DNA from 3 places in the Cereibacter sphaeroides 2.4.1 genome. Region 2 is predicted to be linked to each of the others. Evidence: riboswitches for the same ligand, from Rfam matches in the RefSeq annotation. Region 2 holds a riboswitch; each other region holds the start of a gene.
What was found. A riboswitch is a leader RNA that binds a small molecule or an ion and turns the genes downstream of it on or off. The one in region 2 is predicted to bind cobalamin.
Positions count from the first base shown of each region.

Region 1: another riboswitch for cobalamin. It lies ahead of RSP_RS07220 (DUF1636 family protein); the one in region 2 lies ahead of RSP_RS17615 (ABC transporter substrate-binding protein).
Region 3: another riboswitch for cobalamin. It lies ahead of bluB (5,6-dimethylbenzimidazole synthase); the one in region 2 lies ahead of RSP_RS17615 (ABC transporter substrate-binding protein).

Region 1 is NC_007493.2:1,478,964-1,484,253, forward strand. Features, by position in the region: gene RSP_RS07195 (BaiN/RdsA family NAD(P)/FAD-dependent oxidoreductase) at 1-236, opposite strand, end outside; tRNA gene RSP_RS07200 (tRNA-Gln) at 335-409, shown strand; tRNA gene RSP_RS07205 (tRNA-Gln) at 500-574, shown strand; gene cobO (cob(I)yrinic acid a,c-diamide adenosyltransferase) at 739-1,347, opposite strand; gene RSP_RS07215 (NnrS family protein) at 1,344-2,573, opposite strand; cobalamin riboswitch at 2,688-2,881, shown strand; gene RSP_RS07220 (DUF1636 family protein) at 2,981-3,340, shown strand; gene cobW (cobalamin biosynthesis protein CobW) at 3,337-4,374, shown strand; gene cobN (cobaltochelatase subunit CobN) at 4,378-5,290, shown strand, end outside.
Region 2 is NC_007494.2:455,367-460,656, reverse strand. Features, by position in the region: gene RSP_RS17630 (ABC transporter ATP-binding protein) at 1-668, shown strand, start outside; gene RSP_RS17625 (ABC transporter permease) at 665-1,537, shown strand; gene RSP_RS17620 (ABC transporter permease) at 1,548-2,342, shown strand; cobalamin riboswitch at 2,443-2,642, shown strand; gene RSP_RS17615 (ABC transporter substrate-binding protein) at 2,815-3,819, shown strand; gene RSP_RS17610 (FecCD family ABC transporter permease) at 3,816-4,850, shown strand; gene RSP_RS17605 (ABC transporter ATP-binding protein) at 4,847-5,290, shown strand, end outside.
Region 3 is NC_007494.2:272,906-278,195, forward strand. Features, by position in the region: gene RSP_RS16740 (metallophosphoesterase family protein) at 1-1,248, opposite strand, end outside; cobalamin riboswitch at 1,371-1,549, shown strand; gene bluB (5,6-dimethylbenzimidazole synthase) at 1,595-2,287, shown strand; gene RSP_RS16750 (hypothetical protein) at 2,442-2,633, opposite strand; gene RSP_RS16755 (sensor histidine kinase) at 2,718-4,817, opposite strand.

The sequences.
Region 1 (5,290 bases), on a different contig from region 2:
TGGGTGAAGCGCTTCAGCGCCGACAGCGCGAAGCGCGGATTGCGTGACAGGAACCGCTCGGGCGCGATCCCGAGGTTGGTGAAGTTGCAGCGGCCGCCGCCCGAGATGCGGATCTTCTCGCCCGGCGCGCGGGCCCGGTCGAGCACCAGCACGCGGCGCCCCCGCCGGCCCGCCTCGATGGCGCAGAACATGCCCGCGGCCCCTGCCCCGAGGATCAAGACGTCGGTTTTTTCCATGCGCCTTCCATAGCTTGCGGCCATTTGTGCGGCAATGCGAGAAATCTCGCGACTGCCTCTTGCAGAGGCCAGAACGCTTCGCTAAACACCGCCGCAGTTGGGGCGTCGCCAAGTGGTAAGGCAGCGGTTTTTGGTACCGCCATTCGTTGGTTCGAATCCAGCCGCCCCAGCCAGTCCAACGCCCGAGGGCCCGCGCCCCCGGACGGGGACGGCCGGTTGCTCTTGCGGCCCAGAGCAGCCTTTGGTAGAAACGGCCGCACAGTTGGGGCGTCGCCAAGCGGTAAGGCAGCGGTTTTTGGTACCGCCATTCGTTGGTTCGAATCCAGCCGCCCCAGCCATCTTCCTCCGATCCGACAGACATTGCGCGCGCCTCGCGCGCCCGTCCAATTGCGGGTCTGCAGGTCCCGGCGCCTGCCGCAGAAGCCCGGCCCGAGTCTGACGAGACCGGCGCGCGTCCGTTTACGGACGACACGCCGCGGCTCATCCCCGGCCAGCCGTGGCCTCAGAATTCGACGCCCGGCTGGCCCTTCATCCCCGCCCGGAACGGATGCTTCACCATCTCCATCTCGGTGACGAGATCGGCGGCCTCGATCAACTCGGGCTTGGCGTTCCGCCCGGTCAGGACGACATGGGTCATGGGCGGCTTCTCGTCCTCGAGAAAGGCCAGCACCTCGGCCAGATCGAGATAATCGTAGCGCAGCGCGATGTTGATCTCGTCCAGCAGCACCATGCGGATGGCGGGATCGCGGATCAGCTCCTTGGCCTTCTCCCAGCCCGCACGGGCGGCGGCGATGTCGCGCTCGCGGTCCTGCGTCTCCCAGGTGAAGCCCTCGCCCATGGCATGGAACTGGCAGAGGTCGCCGAAGTGGGTCGTGAGCAGCCGCCGCTCGCCGGTGTCCCACGCGCCCTTGATGAACTGCACCACCGCGCAGGGCATCCCGTGGGCGATGCAGCGCAGGATCATGCCGAACCCGGCCGAGGACTTGCCCTTGCCGGTGCCGGTATGGACGATCACGAGACCCTTCTCGCCGGTCTTGCCCGCCATCATCCGGTCGCGGGCCTCCTTGATGCGAGCCTTCTTTTCGGCGTGGCGCTGGTTCGTGTCGGTCATTGCGGCATCCTGATCTGGACGACCTGCGGCGCCGAGGCGCGCGGGCCGGAGAAGACGGGCCGCGCGAGCGGCCCCGTGACGGTGGGCAGATAGCCCGCGAGAAACGAGATCCAGCCCGCGCACCAGAGGCCCGCCGCAACCGCCACCCCGTCGAAGGCGCCGATCAGCGGTGCCCCGAGCCGGACCAGCGCCGCCGACCAGACCAGCGCGAAGGCCAGCGCCATGGTGGGCCGCGCCCGCAGCGGGCCGCCGTCGCGGGGGGCTGCCGCGCGCGCGGCGAGCGACAGGATCATCCCCGACATGGCCCCCATGGTCAGCGCATGGAGCGCATCCATCTCGGCTACGGGCAGAAGCCCCAGCCGCGCGAGGCCCACGAGCCCCAGCCCCAGTGCGAGCCAGCCGAAGGTCGCGTGAAGGAGGAGCAGGAGGAGGTTCCCCCGCCCGGCCCAGCCGCGCCAGCCCGCCAGCCGCAAGGCCTGCGCGATCCCCGCCCCGATCAGGCAGAGCGCCGAGACGGTCTCCTCGCCCGCGAAAGTCAGGCCGAGTGCGGTCCACAGAAGCCCCAGCGCCGCCCATCCGAGCACGGGCCGCGGCGCGGGATCCGGCACGGTTATCCCCGCCTGCCGCAGCCAGTTCAGCGTGAAGGCCGGCACCATGCGCCCGCCGATGATCGAGATCTTGATCGCGAAGAACATCCAGCCCACGCGCACCATGGTGGCCGCATCGGGCAAGGTCTCGGTCAGGGCCGCCCGCAGATAGAGCGTCTCGGCCAGCCCGTAGGCCAGGATGCCCGCGCCGAAGCCGAGCTTGCTCCAGCGCCGCGCCAGCACCGCCTCGCGGCCGAGCAATCCTGCAAGAACGAGAAAATAGGCCAGCGCCGCGGGCTGAATCAGCCCGAGCGGGGCCTCGGGCCGGAGCCCCGCCACCACCAGCGCCACACGGGCGAGACACCAGAGCGCCACCAGCGCCATCAGCGGCCGCCCGCTCAGCGGATCCGAGCCGCGCCAGCCCTGCGCCGCGGTCAGGAAATAGCCGCCGACCGCGGCCGATCCGAGCCCGAACAGCATCTCATGCCCGTGCCAGAGCCCCCAGGTGCCGAGCTCCGGCGCCGAAAGCCCGAGCGCCGCGCCCCACTGCCACCAGATCAGCGCGATCAGCGCCCAGCTTCCCGCCGCGAGGAACAGCGGGCGGTGCGGGGCGAGCCAGAGCGTGCGCAAGCGGGTCATGGGCGGTCCTTCCGGGCCTCCCCTTCTGCCGCGGTCACGCGGGCTTGTGAAGCCATCCCGCGGCCTCTCGTCCCGCGGCCCCTGCATCGGCTTGACAAGAAGGGGCCTTTCCCGCACCACTTCCGGCGCGCTGGTTCCTGTCCGACCGGACAGGCGAAGAGGGAATGCCCCAGAGGCAGCCGCCCCCGCGACCGTGACCGGAGAGGTTGCCCAAGCCACTGGCCGCAAGGCCGGGAAGGCGGGCCGCCGCGGAGCCGCAAGGCCCCACATCCGCAAGCCGGGAGACCTGCCAGCGCTGAGACTTACGGGCGGACGGGGTGTTCCGCGGCCGGTGGACCGAGGTGCCGCCCGACGCGACCTCTCTCCTTCGGATCGCTGCCCCCTCGCCCACGAAGAAGGGACGGCCGATGACCGTGACGCTGCACGTCTGCACCACCTGCCGCGCGGGCCGCCCGCTGCCCGAAGGCGAGACCGCGCCGGGCCTGCGGCTTCATGACGCACTGGCCGCCGCCGCCCCCGAGGGCGTCACCGTCCGCCCCGTCGAATGCCTCTCCGCCTGTTCGCAGGGCTGCGCCGTGGCGCTCTCGGCGCCCGGCCGCTGGAGCTATGTCTACGGCCGCCTCGAGGAGGCCGACGCGCCCGCCATCCTCGATGGCGCCACCGCCTATGCGGGTGCGCCCGACGGCATCGTGCCGTGGCGCGAGCGCCCCGAGATCTTCCGCAAGCAATCGCTTGCCCGCCTTCCCCCCAACGGAGACATGTCATGACCGACCTCGCGAAGATCCCCGTCACGGTGATCACGGGCTTCCTCGGCGCCGGCAAGACCACGCTGATCCGGCACCTGATGCAGAACCCCGGCGGCCGCCGCCTCGCCGTGCTGGTGAACGAGTTCGGCACGGTGGGCGTGGACGGCGATCTGATCCGCGCCTGCGCCGACGAGAACTGCCCCGACGAGGCCATCGTGGAGCTGGCGAACGGCTGCCTCTGCTGCACCGTGGCCGACGAGTTCATCCCCACGATCGAGGCGCTGATGGCGCTGCCGAAGCGCCCCGACCACATCCTGATCGAGACCTCGGGCCTCGCGCTGCCGAAGCCGCTCCTGAAGGCCTTCGACTGGCCCGCGATCCGCTCGCGCATCACGGTGGACGGGGTGATCGCGCTGGCCGATGCCGAGGCCGTGGCCGCGGGCCGCTTCGCTCCGGATGCCGAGGCGGTGGCGGCGCAGGCTCAGGCCGAGGGCGCCGATCACGAGACCCCGCTCTCGGAAGTGTTCGAGGATCAACTCGCCTGCGCCGACCTCGTGCTGCTGACCAAGGCCGATCTCGCGGGCGAGGCGGGCCTTGCCGCCGCCCGCGCGGCGGTCGAGGCGGAATCGCCGCGGCCGATCCCGATCCTCGCCGTGACCGAGGGCGCGGTCGATCCGCAGGTGATCCTCGGGATCGAGGCCGCGGCCGAGGACGATCTGGCCGCCCGCCCCTCGCACCACGACGGGGCCGACGATCACGAGCATGACGATTTCGCCTCGACCGTGATCGACCTGCCCGAGATCGCCGATCCCGAGCGTCTGGCCGAGGCGATCCGGGCACTCGCCACCGAGCGCAACGTGCTGCGGGTGAAGGGCCATGTGGCGGTTCAGGGCAAGCCCATGCGGCTTCTCGTGCAGGCGGTGGGCGCGCGCGTCCGCCACCAGTTCGACCGGCCCTGGTCGGGCGCGCGGCAGAGCCGTCTCGTGGTGATCGCCGAGCGGGGCGATCTCGACGAGGCCGCGATCCGGCAGGACCTTCTGGCGCGGATCGGCTGAACCATGCATGTCGTCTTCCGCGAAAGCCACGGGCTCGAGGAGAGTGCGACCCCGTTCGATCCCGGGCAGACGCCTGCGGATCTGGTGGTCCTGTCCTTCTCCGACAGCGATCTCGGGGCCTTCGCGGCGGGCTGGCACCGGGCTGAGGGCGGGCTTCCCTCCACCCGGCTCCTGAACCTCGTGGCGCTGCGCCATCCGCTCTCCATCGACACCTATGCCGAGACGGTGCTGGCCCATGCGAAGGCGATCCTGATCCGGCTGATCGGCGGCGAGAGCTACTGGAGCTACGGGCTGGCCGAGGTGCAGGACCTCTGCCGGCGCCGCGGGATCGCGCTCGCGGTCCTGCCCGCGGACGGGCGCGAGGATCCGGCGCTCGATGCGCTTTCCACGCTGCCGGTCTCGACGCTGCGGCGGCTGTCCGCGCTCTGCGATGCGGGTGGAGCGGTGGCGGCGCAGGCCGCGCTCGCGCAGCTGGCGCTGGCGGCGGGGCTTTATGCCGGCCCGGTGCCGGGCGAGAAACGGATGCCCGACATGGGCTGGTACGACCCCGCCCGCGGCGTGATCCCCGAACCGGAGGCGGAGGGCGGACCCGCCATCGTCGTGACCTTCTACCGCAGTTACCTGACCGCCGCCGACACGGGGCCCGTGGACGCGCTGATTTTCGCGCTTCGCGAACGGGGCTTCCGCGCCTTCGGCCTCTTCGCGCCCTCGCTGAAGGCGCCGGGCGCGCCCGACTGGATCGCCGCCGGTCTCGGCCGCCTGAGGCCCGCGGCCATCGTCAATGCCACCGCCTTCTCGGCCAGGGGCCCCGAGGGCTCGCCCCTCGACGGCCCCGGCTGTCCGGTGTTTCAGGTCGCGCTCTCGACCGCGCGGCGGCGCGACTGGGCCGTGGCCGAGCGCGGCCTCTCGCCCGCCG
Region 2 (5,290 bases):
CGCTGTCCGGCGGGCAGCAGCAGCGGGTGGCGCTGGCCCGCGCACTGGTGGTCGAGCCCTCGATCCTGCTGCTCGACGAGCCGCTTTCCAACCTCGATGCGAAGCTGCGCGACGAGATGCGGGTGCAGATCCGCAGCCTCCAGCAGCAGAGCGGGATCACCGCGGTCTTCGTGACCCACGATCAGGTCGAGGCGCTCAGCATGTGCGACCGGATCGTGGTGATGCGCGGCGGCCATGTCGAGCAGTTCGGCACGCCGAACGAGATCTACGAGCGGCCGGCGACGCCCTTCGTGGCCTCCTTCGTGGGCCGCACCAACCGGCTTTCGGGCCGGGTCGATCCGTCGGGGCGGCTGCTGATCGAGGGCCGGCCGGTCGCCGCTGAAGGGCGGCTGCCCGAGGGCGCGGTCGAGGTGCTGGTGCGCCCGCACCGGATGAGCCTGCGCGCCGCCGCGGAGGATCAGCCTGTCGGTCTCAACAGCCTGCCCGGCGTGTTGACCGGGGCCACCTTCGTGGGCGACCTCATTCAGGCCACGGTGCGGATCGGCGGCGACGAGATCACCGTCGAGCAGCTCACGCGCCGCCGCTCGGGCCTGCCCGAGCCGGGCTCGGCCGTGACCGTCGCCTGGGAGGCCGGCGACACGATGGTCTATCCCGAGGGCAGGGCATGACGGCCGTTCCCGCGGTCGCGGCCGGCCGGCGGCCGATGGGCGGGCAGCAGGTGGCGGTGGCGCTCCTCCTGCCCATCGCCCTCATCAATGTGGTGGGCTTCATGCTGCCCATCTTCAACCTCGCCCGCTATTCCTTCAACCGGGCGACGGTGGGCGGGGGGATCGAGAACGTCCTGACGCTCCAGAACTGGACCGGGCTTCTCAGCGACCCGTTCTATCTGCAGCTGATCCTGAACTCGGTCTTCGTCTCGCTCGGGGTCACGCTCTGTGCACTCGTCCTGTCCTATCCGATCGCGCTCTATCTCCACCGCGCCTCGGGCAGCTGGCGGACCTTCCTCACCGTGCTCGTGATCTCGCCGCTCCTGACCTCGGCGGTGGTGCGCACCTACGGCTGGATCGCGATCCTCGCCGAGGAGGGGCCGGTCGTCTCGGCGATCCGGGGCCTGGGCCTCACGCCGCCGCCGCTCATGTTCAACATCAACGGCGTCTTCATCGGCCTGACCGAGATCCTGATGCCCTATATGATCCTCGCCCTTCTCGCGGGGTTCGGGCGGCTCGATCCGCGCGTCGAGGAGGCCGCGCGCACGCTCGGCGCCACCCCCTGGCAGAGCTTCCGGCGCGTGATCCTGCCGCTGACCGCGCCCGGCATCGCGCTGGGGTGCCTCCTGTGCTTCGTGCTGGCGGTCTCGTCCTTCATCACGCCGAAGCTCATGGGGGGCGGGCGCGTCTTCCTGCTCGCGACCGAGATCTACGATCAGGCCATCGTGACCCTGAACTGGCCGCTGGCCTCGACGCTCTCGATCCTCGTCCTCGTGATCTTCGGGGCGGCGCTCGTGGCCTATTCCGCCGTGCTGAAACGTCTGGACTGAGGAGGGCGCCATGCAGATCCACAAGACCTCGAAGCCGATGGGGATCCTCGTCGCGGTGCTCTTCCTCTATCTGCTCGCGCCGGTGATCCTCGTCTTCCCGATCTCCCTCTCGGGCGACAGCGTGCTGCGCTTTCCGCCGACCTCCTGGTCCCTCCGCTGGTACGAGGCCCTGTTCGAGAACCGAGCCATGCTCGGCGCCTTCTGGACGAGCCTGTCGCTCGCGGCCATCGTCACCGTGCTCTCGCTGGTGATCGCGGTGCCGGCGGCCTGGGTGATGGTGCGGATGGAGTTCCGCGGGCGGGATCTCCTGTTCAACCTCTTCACCGCGCCCCTCCTGCTGCCCACCATCGTGCTGGGGCTCGCCATCCTCATCGTCTTCGCCTCCTTCGGGCTTCTGGCGACGATGCAGGGGCTGATCCTCGCCCATCTCGTCATCACGCTGCCCTATGCGCTGCGCATTCTGGCCGTTTCGCTCGCCACGCAGAACATGGCCTGCGAGGAGGCCGCAAAGACCCTCGGCGCGAAGCCCCTCACCGTCTTCTTCCGGGTGACGCTGCCGATGCTCACCCCGGGGATCGTGGCGGCGGCGGCGCTCTGCTTCCTCGTCTCCTTCGACGAGGTGGTGATCACGCTCTTCCTCACCGGGCCGCGCATCAGCACGCTGCCGGTCGAGCTCTACAACTACGTCTACAACACCGCCGATCCGCTGGTGGCCGCGGCCTCCGTGCTGCTGATCCTGCTGACGCTGGGCGTGATCCTCGTGGTCGAGCGCGCGATGGGCCTCGGGCGGGCCTTCGTGAAGTAAACCGCACCCGCGCGACCTTCGGGGCCGGTTGTTCCGGGGGAACGGCCGGCCCCGTTCTCATCGGCGCGCGCCCTCTCCCCTTGTCAACCGCGGCGCGACCGGCTACTCAATCCTCGTCGGTTTCCGTAAGGAATTGAAAGGGAATCCGCCGCCGGACCTGTCCGGCGAACCGGAACTGCCCCCGCAACTGTAGGCGGCGAGGAGCTCGCGATCAAAGCCACTGTGGCCTCAAGCCATGGGAAGGCCGCGCCAGCCCTGTGACCCGCCAGTCAGGAGACCTGCCGGCGTTCGATCTCAACGCGGCCCGGGCGGGGTGTCCGGGGGAGGTATCCATGACGTCTGCCCGAGGGTGCCCAGCGGCTCCCGCTCCAGCCAGCACGCGCGCCTGCCCCGACGGGGCAGCCTGCGGGTCCGCCACGGGCCTCGCCTCTCCCGTCCTGTCTTCGGCTGCCCCCCCAATCGGAGACATCGCATGTTCCCCCGCTTCCTGACCGCTGCGGCCCTTCTCGTGCTGGCCCAGTCCGCCGCGGCCGAAACCGGCTATCCGCTGACGCTCGACAACTGCGGGCGCACCCTCACCTTCGACCGGGCGCCCGACAGCGCGGTCACGGTGGGGCAGGCCGCCACCGAGGTCCTCTATGCCCTCGGGCTCGCCCCGAAGGTCACCGGCACCTCGGTCTGGTTCACGAGCGTCCTGCCTGCCTATGCCGAGGCCAATGCGGCGATCCCGCGGCTGGCCGACAACGACCCGAGCTTCGAATCCGTCGTGGCGCGGAAGCCGGGCCTCGTGGCCGTGCAATATGAATGGCACATCGGCCCGCAGGGCCTCGTCGGCACCCGCGAGCAGTTCGCCGATCTGGGCATCCCCACCTACATCCTGCCCGCCGACTGCTGGCAGAAGGACAACAGCCGGGGCTCGGACGGCACCCGAACGGCCATGTTCGAGATGGAGAGCGTCCTTGCCGGCATCCGCGAGCTGGGCGCGATCTTCGACGTGGGCCCGCGCGCCGAGGAACTCGTGGCCGGGCTTCGGGCGCGCGAGGCGGCCGCCGTCGGGAAGGCGCGGGCGCTCGGCCTGAAGGATGCCTCGGCGGTCTTCTGGTTCTCCTCGTCCGAGATGAACGCCGATCCGTTCGTCGCGGGCCGCAAGGGCCCGCCCGGCTACATGATGGCCGCCCTCGGCCTGCGCAACGTGGTCGAGAGCGACGAGGAATGGCCGACCGTGAGCTGGGAGAGCATCGCGCGCGCCAACCCTTCCGTGATCGTGCTGGCCCGGATGGAGCGGCGGCGCTTTCCGGCGGACGATGTCGAGAAGAAGCTCGACTTCCTCAAGTCCGACCCGGTGACGCGCGAGATGGAGGCCGTCAGGGCCGGTCGCATCGTCGTGCTGGACGCCCATGCCATGGATCCCTCGATCCGCAATGTGGATGCGCTCGAGACGCTGGCCGACGCGCTGCCCGCGCTGGGGCTCGAATGACGGTCGCGGCAACCTTCGGTCCCCGGCCCGCCCTCTGGCTGGGGCTTCTGGGGGCTGCCGCGCTCGGGCTTGCGATCCTGGCCGGCGTGGTGATCGGCGAGACGCCGCTGCCCCTGCCCACGGTGGCCGCGACCTTCGCCAACCGGATCTGGGGCGCGGGGCTCGCCGTCGATCCGATCGAGGCGGGCATCGTCTGGAACTACCGGCTGCCGCGGACGCTGGTCGCGGCGGCCTGCGGGGCGGGACTCGCGCTCTCGGGAGTGGTGCTGCAGTCGCTGGTGCGGAATGCGCTGGCCGATCCCTATCTGCTCGGCGTCTCGGCCGGCGCCTCGACGGGGGCGGTCGCGGTCGCGATCCTCGGCGTCGGGGGCGGGCTCGTCGGGCTTTCGGCCGGCGCCTTCGGCGGAGCCCTCCTCGCCTTCGCGCTGGTGGCGCTTCTGGCGCGCGCGGCGGGCGGGGGATCGGCCACGCTCGTGCTGGCGGGGATCGCGGGCTCGCAGCTCTTCAACGCGCTCACCTCGTTCTTCATCGCCCGCTCGGCCAGTGCCGAACAGGCGCGCGGCATCATGTTCTGGCTGCTGGGAAATCTCTCGGGCGTGCGCTGGCCCGACGTGACGCTCGCCCTGCCGGCCGCGCTGGCGGGGCTTCTCCTCTGCCTCTGGCATATCCGCGCGATGGATGCCTTCTCCTTCGGCACCCAGTCGGCGAAGGCCCTGGGCGTGCCCGTGCGCCGGGTGCAGGCGGTGCTGATCGGCATCACCACGCTGATGACGGCGGTGATGGTGAGCCTCGTCGGCTCCATCGGCTTCGTGGGCCTCGTCGTGCCCCATGCCGTGCGGCTCGTGGCCGGGCCGCGCCACGGCGCGCTCGTGCCTTGGGCGGCGCTGGCGGGCGCCATCTTCCTCATCGCGGCCGATGTGGTCTCGCGGGTGCTGATCGCGGGGCAGGTGGTGCCCATCGGCGTCGTCACGGCCCTCGTGGGCGCCCCGGGCTTCGCCCTCATCCTCATCCGCAACCGGCGGCGGCCATGAGGATCTCGGTCTTTGAGGCAGGCTGGCGGGCCGGCGGGCGCGCCATCGTCGCGGATGTGACGCTCGAGGTGGCGGAGGGCGAGACCTTCGGGCTGATCGGGCCGAACGGCTCGGGCAAGTCCACGCTCCTGCGGCTGATGGCGGGCCTTCTGCCGCGGGCCGAGGGCGAGGTGCGGCTCGACGGCGCGCCGCTGACGAGCCTCGGGCGGCGCGAGACCGCGCGCCGGGTGGCGCTGGTCGAGCAGCAGGCCGAGACGGGCGAGGCGCTCACCGCCCGCGACGCGGTCGAGCTCGGCCGCACGCCCTGGCTGTCGGCGCTTGCCCCTTTCGGTCCGGCCGACCGCGCCATCGTCGACGAGGCGCTGGCGGCGGTGGGCATGGCCCGGATGGCCGGGGCGCGCTGGTCGACGCTCTCGGGCGGCGAGCGCCAGCGGCTCCAC
Region 3 (5,290 bases), 180 kb from region 2:
CGCCTCCGCCGCAAGCTCGGCGAGGATCAGGGGCGTTCCCTCGGCCAGAAGGCTGCGGCAGAGCGCGGCCATCGCCGCCTCATCCTGCCCCAGCAGATCGCGCGCCTCGGGCGGCAGGTCGCGCGCGAGCTCCTGTGTGGCCGCAAGAAGCGCGGCGTTCAGGGCCGGATCCTCGGGCAGATCCTCCTGAACGAGGCGGACGAGATCCTCGGGCAGGGCCGCGCCGGGCAGCTCTGCGCCTTCCTCCGATAGCCGCAGTTCGAGCTTGTCGATCCAGAGCCTGCGTCCCGCAGAGAGGGCGCGCGCCTCTTCGGTCAGCCGGTCGCGATCGCGCGCGATGCGCCAGGCGAGCGGCGTGGCCCCGGTCAGCACCGGACGCAGCACCAGATGGTCTTCCGCGCGCGGCGCCTCGGCCGCGGCACGGAGCGCCCGGTCGAGATGGGCGAGCAGGTCGGACCAGTCCGCAATCCCCGTGCAGTCGAGCGCCAGCCGGTCGAAGCGCAGCGGCGCCACGCTGCGCTCTTCGAGCGTGACCGCCCCGTCGTCGCCCACCTGCACCAGCGTGACCGAGGCCGCGCCCGCCTCGCCGATGTCGCGCCCCTGCGGCGTGCCCGGCATCACCACCGTCGCGCGCCCCCGATGCACGAAGCGGCGGTGGATATGGCCGAGCGCCCAGTAATCGTAGCCGTGGGCCTCGAGCTCGGCGAGGCTGCAGGGCGCGTAGGGATCGTGCCCCGGGCTGCCGTTCAGGCTCGTATGCATGAGGCCTAGGTTGAACGCCCCCGGCTTCGGCGCCGGATAGCGCGGCAGCAGGCTCTCGGGCGCGTGCGGCTCGCGGAAGCTCAGCCCGTGGAGGGCCACCGGCTGGCCGTCGATCGAGAGCTCGACCGTCGAGGGGCGGGCGCCGAAGACGGTGGTGTTGGCCGGCGCCTCGAGCTCGCCCGTCTGCCGCGCCAGCGCATCGTGATTGCCGCGCAGGATATAGCAGCCGATCCCCGCGGCCTCGAGCCGCAAAAGCTCCTGCTTGAGAAAGCGGGGGGTCTTGGTCGAGCTGTAGGTTCCGTCCCAGAGGTCGCCCGCGATCACGAGGAAGGCCACCGCCTCGGCAAGGCAGAGATCCACGATGCGCGAAAAGGCGGTGCGCGAGGCCACGCCGATCTCGGCTGCAAGCTCGGGATCGCGCAGCGCCACAGCCCGCAGCGGCGCGTCGAGATGGAGATCGGCCGTATGAAGGAACGTGAACGCCAAGAGACCTGCCTGCGGAACGCGCCCCTCCGGACGCCTCGGGCGACTATGGGGCGCGCCGCCGCGGCCTTCAAGGCTCTGAGGGGCGGCTGGAATGCGGACGGTTGCCCGGGCGCGCCGGTTCTGCTTTGTGGCAGGGGTCAGGTGCCGCCTTCGGGCGGAGAATCGGGAAGCCGGTGGAAATCCGGCGCGGGCCCGCCGCTGTGACGGGGATGCTCCGGGCAAGAGGCCACCGGTTCGCCGGGAAGGCGCCCGGCGGCAGATGAACCGGAGCCAGAAGACCGGCCTGACGCAGAGGTTCCCGCCGCGTGGACGGCGGCGGGATCGTCACGAGCCAAGGAGCGATCCCATGCCGGATTTTCCTCCCGTCGAGCCGCGCCCGGCGCGCCGCTTCACCGAAACCGAGCGTCAGGCGCTCCATGACATCATCGCCGAGAGGCGCGACGTGCGCGACGAGTTCCTGCCGGATCCGGTGGATCCCGAGGCGCTGCGCCGGGTGCTCGAGGCCGCGCACCGCGCGCCCTCGGTGGGCTTCATGCAGCCGTGGAACTTCCTCCTGATCCGCGATGCCGCGCGCAGGGCCGAGGTCCACAAGGCCTTCCGCCGCGCCAACGACGAGGCGGCGCTGCTCTTCCCCGAGGAGAAGCGCGACACCTACCGCGCGCTGAAGCTGCAGGGCATCCTGAAGGCGCCGCTCAACATCTGCGTCACCTGCGACCGCGACCGCTGCGGCGAGGTGGTGCTGGGGCGGACCCACAATCCCGAGATGGATCTCTATTCGACCGTCTGCGCGGTGCAGAACCTCTGGCTCGCCGCGCGGGCCGAGGGGCTGGGCGTGGGCTGGGTCAGCATCTACCGCGAGGAGGAGCTGCGGGCGATCCTCGGCATCCCCGAGCGCGTCAAGATCGTGGCCTATCTCTGCGTGGGCCATGTGGACCGCTTCTACAGCGCGCCGGAACTGGCCTTGAAGGGTTGGCGTCAGCGGCTGCCGCTCGACGATCTGCTCATGGAGGAAGGCTGGCAGGCCGACCGCGCTTTGTGAGGGCGCAGGCGGGCGCGGCCTCGGCGCTCGACGGCCGTTCGGGCGTCGAGCGCCTGTCGAGGGCGCTCGGGGCGGGCGTCTGCCTCGGTCTGACGGGTCTTTCCGAGGGGGCCTCCTGCCGGGCCGGCAGGGTCCGCAACCGCCGCCCGCGGCTTCAATGACCGGACGTGCGGAGCGCGCGCAGCATCAGCGAGAGGAGGACGAGCGCGAAGCCCGCCGCAAGCAGGGCAAGCCCGAGGCCCGCGTGACCGCCCGCTTCGGTCAGGCCGAGCTGCCACATCAGGACGATCGCGGGCAGGCCGGTCAGGAGCCCGCGACGGGCGAGGCGACAGGGGGTGCAGGACATCCGGGTCTCCCTTTCGGTTCGGTCCGGGGGCCTCCTGCAGGAATCGTGCCGAAGCTGCGCACCCGTCCGGGCGCTGCGGTGAGATCAGGCGGTGCCTGGCGCGCCCTGACGGGTGCGCGGGATGCGGAGCAGGAAGACCGTGCCCTTGCCCGGGGTGCTCTCGAGGCTGAGACGGCAGCCGCTGACCTCGGCCAACCGCTGCGCGATGGTCATGCCGATGCCCGCGCCGCTGATGGCGCCGTTCTCGTGCCCGAGCCGCTGGAAGGCCTGAAACACCTCGGCCTGCCGGTCCGTCGGGATGCCGGGGCCGGTGTCGCGGATCGACAGATCCACCGTGTCGGGCGCCTCGAGGCCGAAGCTGACCTCCACGAGGCCGCCGGGCAGGTTGTATTTGACCGCGTTCGACAGAAGCTGGTCGAGGATGCGCCGGAGGAGCGCCGGATCGCTCACCACCGACGGCAGCGGCGTCTCGGGCGCGATGAGGCGCAGCGTCACGCGCATGCGCTCCGCGTCGGGCCGCGCGCGGCCGAGCGCCTCCTCGATCAGCGGCATCAGATCCATCGAGCTGGTCGCGAGGCGCAGGTCGCGATGTTCGAGCCGGCTGAGTTCCAGCACCGCATCCACCAGCTTCACCAGCGTCCAGCCCGCCGTCGAGATCGCCTGCACCTGCTGCAGCCGCTCCCCGTCGAGCTTGCGGCCTTCCGAGGCTTCGAGCAGCTCGGCATAGCCGATGATCGCGGTCAGTGGCGTGCGCAGCTCGTGGCTCATGGAGGACAGGAAGCTGGACTTGGCGCGGTTCGCCGCGTCGAGCTTGTCGCCCATGGTGGCGAGATGCTCGCCCACGGTCTGCAGTTCCTGGATCTCGAACGGCGCCGAGGGGGGGACGGTGCCGCCCTCGCTGATGAGGACCATCCGCTGCTCGAGATCCCCGAGCGGCCGGGCCACGCGCGCGCTCATCGCGACCGACCGGCGCCAGAGATAGGCGAAGAAGCCCGCGTAGAAGAGGACGAGGATCGCCACGATGCTCGTGCTGACGAATCCCAGCTGGTCGCGCAGGTTCGTGGCCTCGGTGAGCAGGCTCCGTTCGCTCGTGAGCAGAAGGAGGCGCCAGTTCGGCCCCGCGACGGTGGACCATGCGGCGATCATCGGCTCCTGCAGATCGACCTTCGAGACGCCCGCCGGCTCGGCCTGCATCTGGAGCGCGATGGACGCCAGATCGGGCCTGCGGAAGATGTTGAACTCGGCGGGCTTGAACGTGTCCTGAAGGATCGCCTCGGCATAGGTGTGGCCGATGAGCTCGCTCATCCCCAGCCGATCCTCGCCCTTCGGCGGGAGGGCCAGGATCGTGCCGTCGCGCCCGATGAGGACGGCAAAGCCGTCGCCCGGCATCTTGATGTCGAGCACCTGTTCGACAATCGTCTTGATGGTGACGTCGATGCCCACCACCGCTTCGAGCCGGTCCGGCCCGTAGACCGGCGCGATCGAGGAGACCATCCAGCCCTCTCCGGCCGGATCCACATAGGCATCGGTCCAGACCGCCCCGCCCGCCGGATTGTGCGCGCGATCGGCCTCGTAGTAGAAATTGTAACTCGGGATATCCATCTTCGGCGGGTAGATGTCGAGCACGTCGAAGTAGGGATAGATCCGGTTATAGGAATCCCATGTATTCAGATAAAGCTGGGCAATCAGGGGATCGCTGTCCTTGATGGATTTCATCAAGGGATCGAGCCGCGCCGTGCGCCAGACCTTTTCGCGCTCGGCCTCGCCTATCGGGACAATTCCGGAATAGAAGACGGCCGCTCCGCCCGTGTCCTTCGTCGTGTAGAAGACCCCCTCGGGCGAGAGGCGGTGGCGCGCCTTTTCCTCCTCCGACACCGTAGCAGGCGCGGCGAGCGCACGGGCGGTTTCTTCGGAGAAGATCCGGGTGGTGGCGCTGATGCTCTGCAACCTGTGGGCGATGATATCCGCCTCGCGGGTTGAATCGTCGCGCAAAGTCGTTTCGGAAATGCGGGTGATTGCCGAGGCGCTCCGGTCGTAGACCACCTGGCTCGTGATGAGATAGACGCCGACGAAGCCGAATTCGATCAGCAGCAGCGGAACGAGGGCGGCCTTGATATAGGAGCGCCAGAGCCACTTGTTCAGCGGAATCGGCCCATGCCCTCTGGCATCGATTGTCCATGACATGAGCGGTGATTCCCGGGAACCTGAGACGCGACGCGACGATTTTAGCTAGCTGTGTGCCCCCAACCTGTAAAGATTTCGCACCAAGAGAGAGGAGCTGTGGCTCTTTGGAAGGGGGTTGCTCTCCAAAGGATCGGGCCGCGGGCCGTGGGTGCCGGACCGGTCGCACTTATTCGTGCGACATGAGGAATACCCGAGAGGCGCGCCTTTTCAAGCGTCTTGCGTGTCCTGTCGGATCGTCGTGAAAAAGTCCGGGACGCAGGGGTGCCGGGCCGGATCGCTTCGGCGCCCCTTTTTCGTGGACTTTATCGTTGCTGACTGCGGCGCGTTCCTGCCCCGGATGTCTGGCTGATCGAGCGTCATTTCCCTCCCGCTTCGCGACTTCGGCCCGACTCTCCCTCTCGACCGGCGAGTGGTCATGGGACGGGCGGGCCTCGGGCCCGACGTCTTCTCCGCCCCCGGAAAGGTGATCGCCC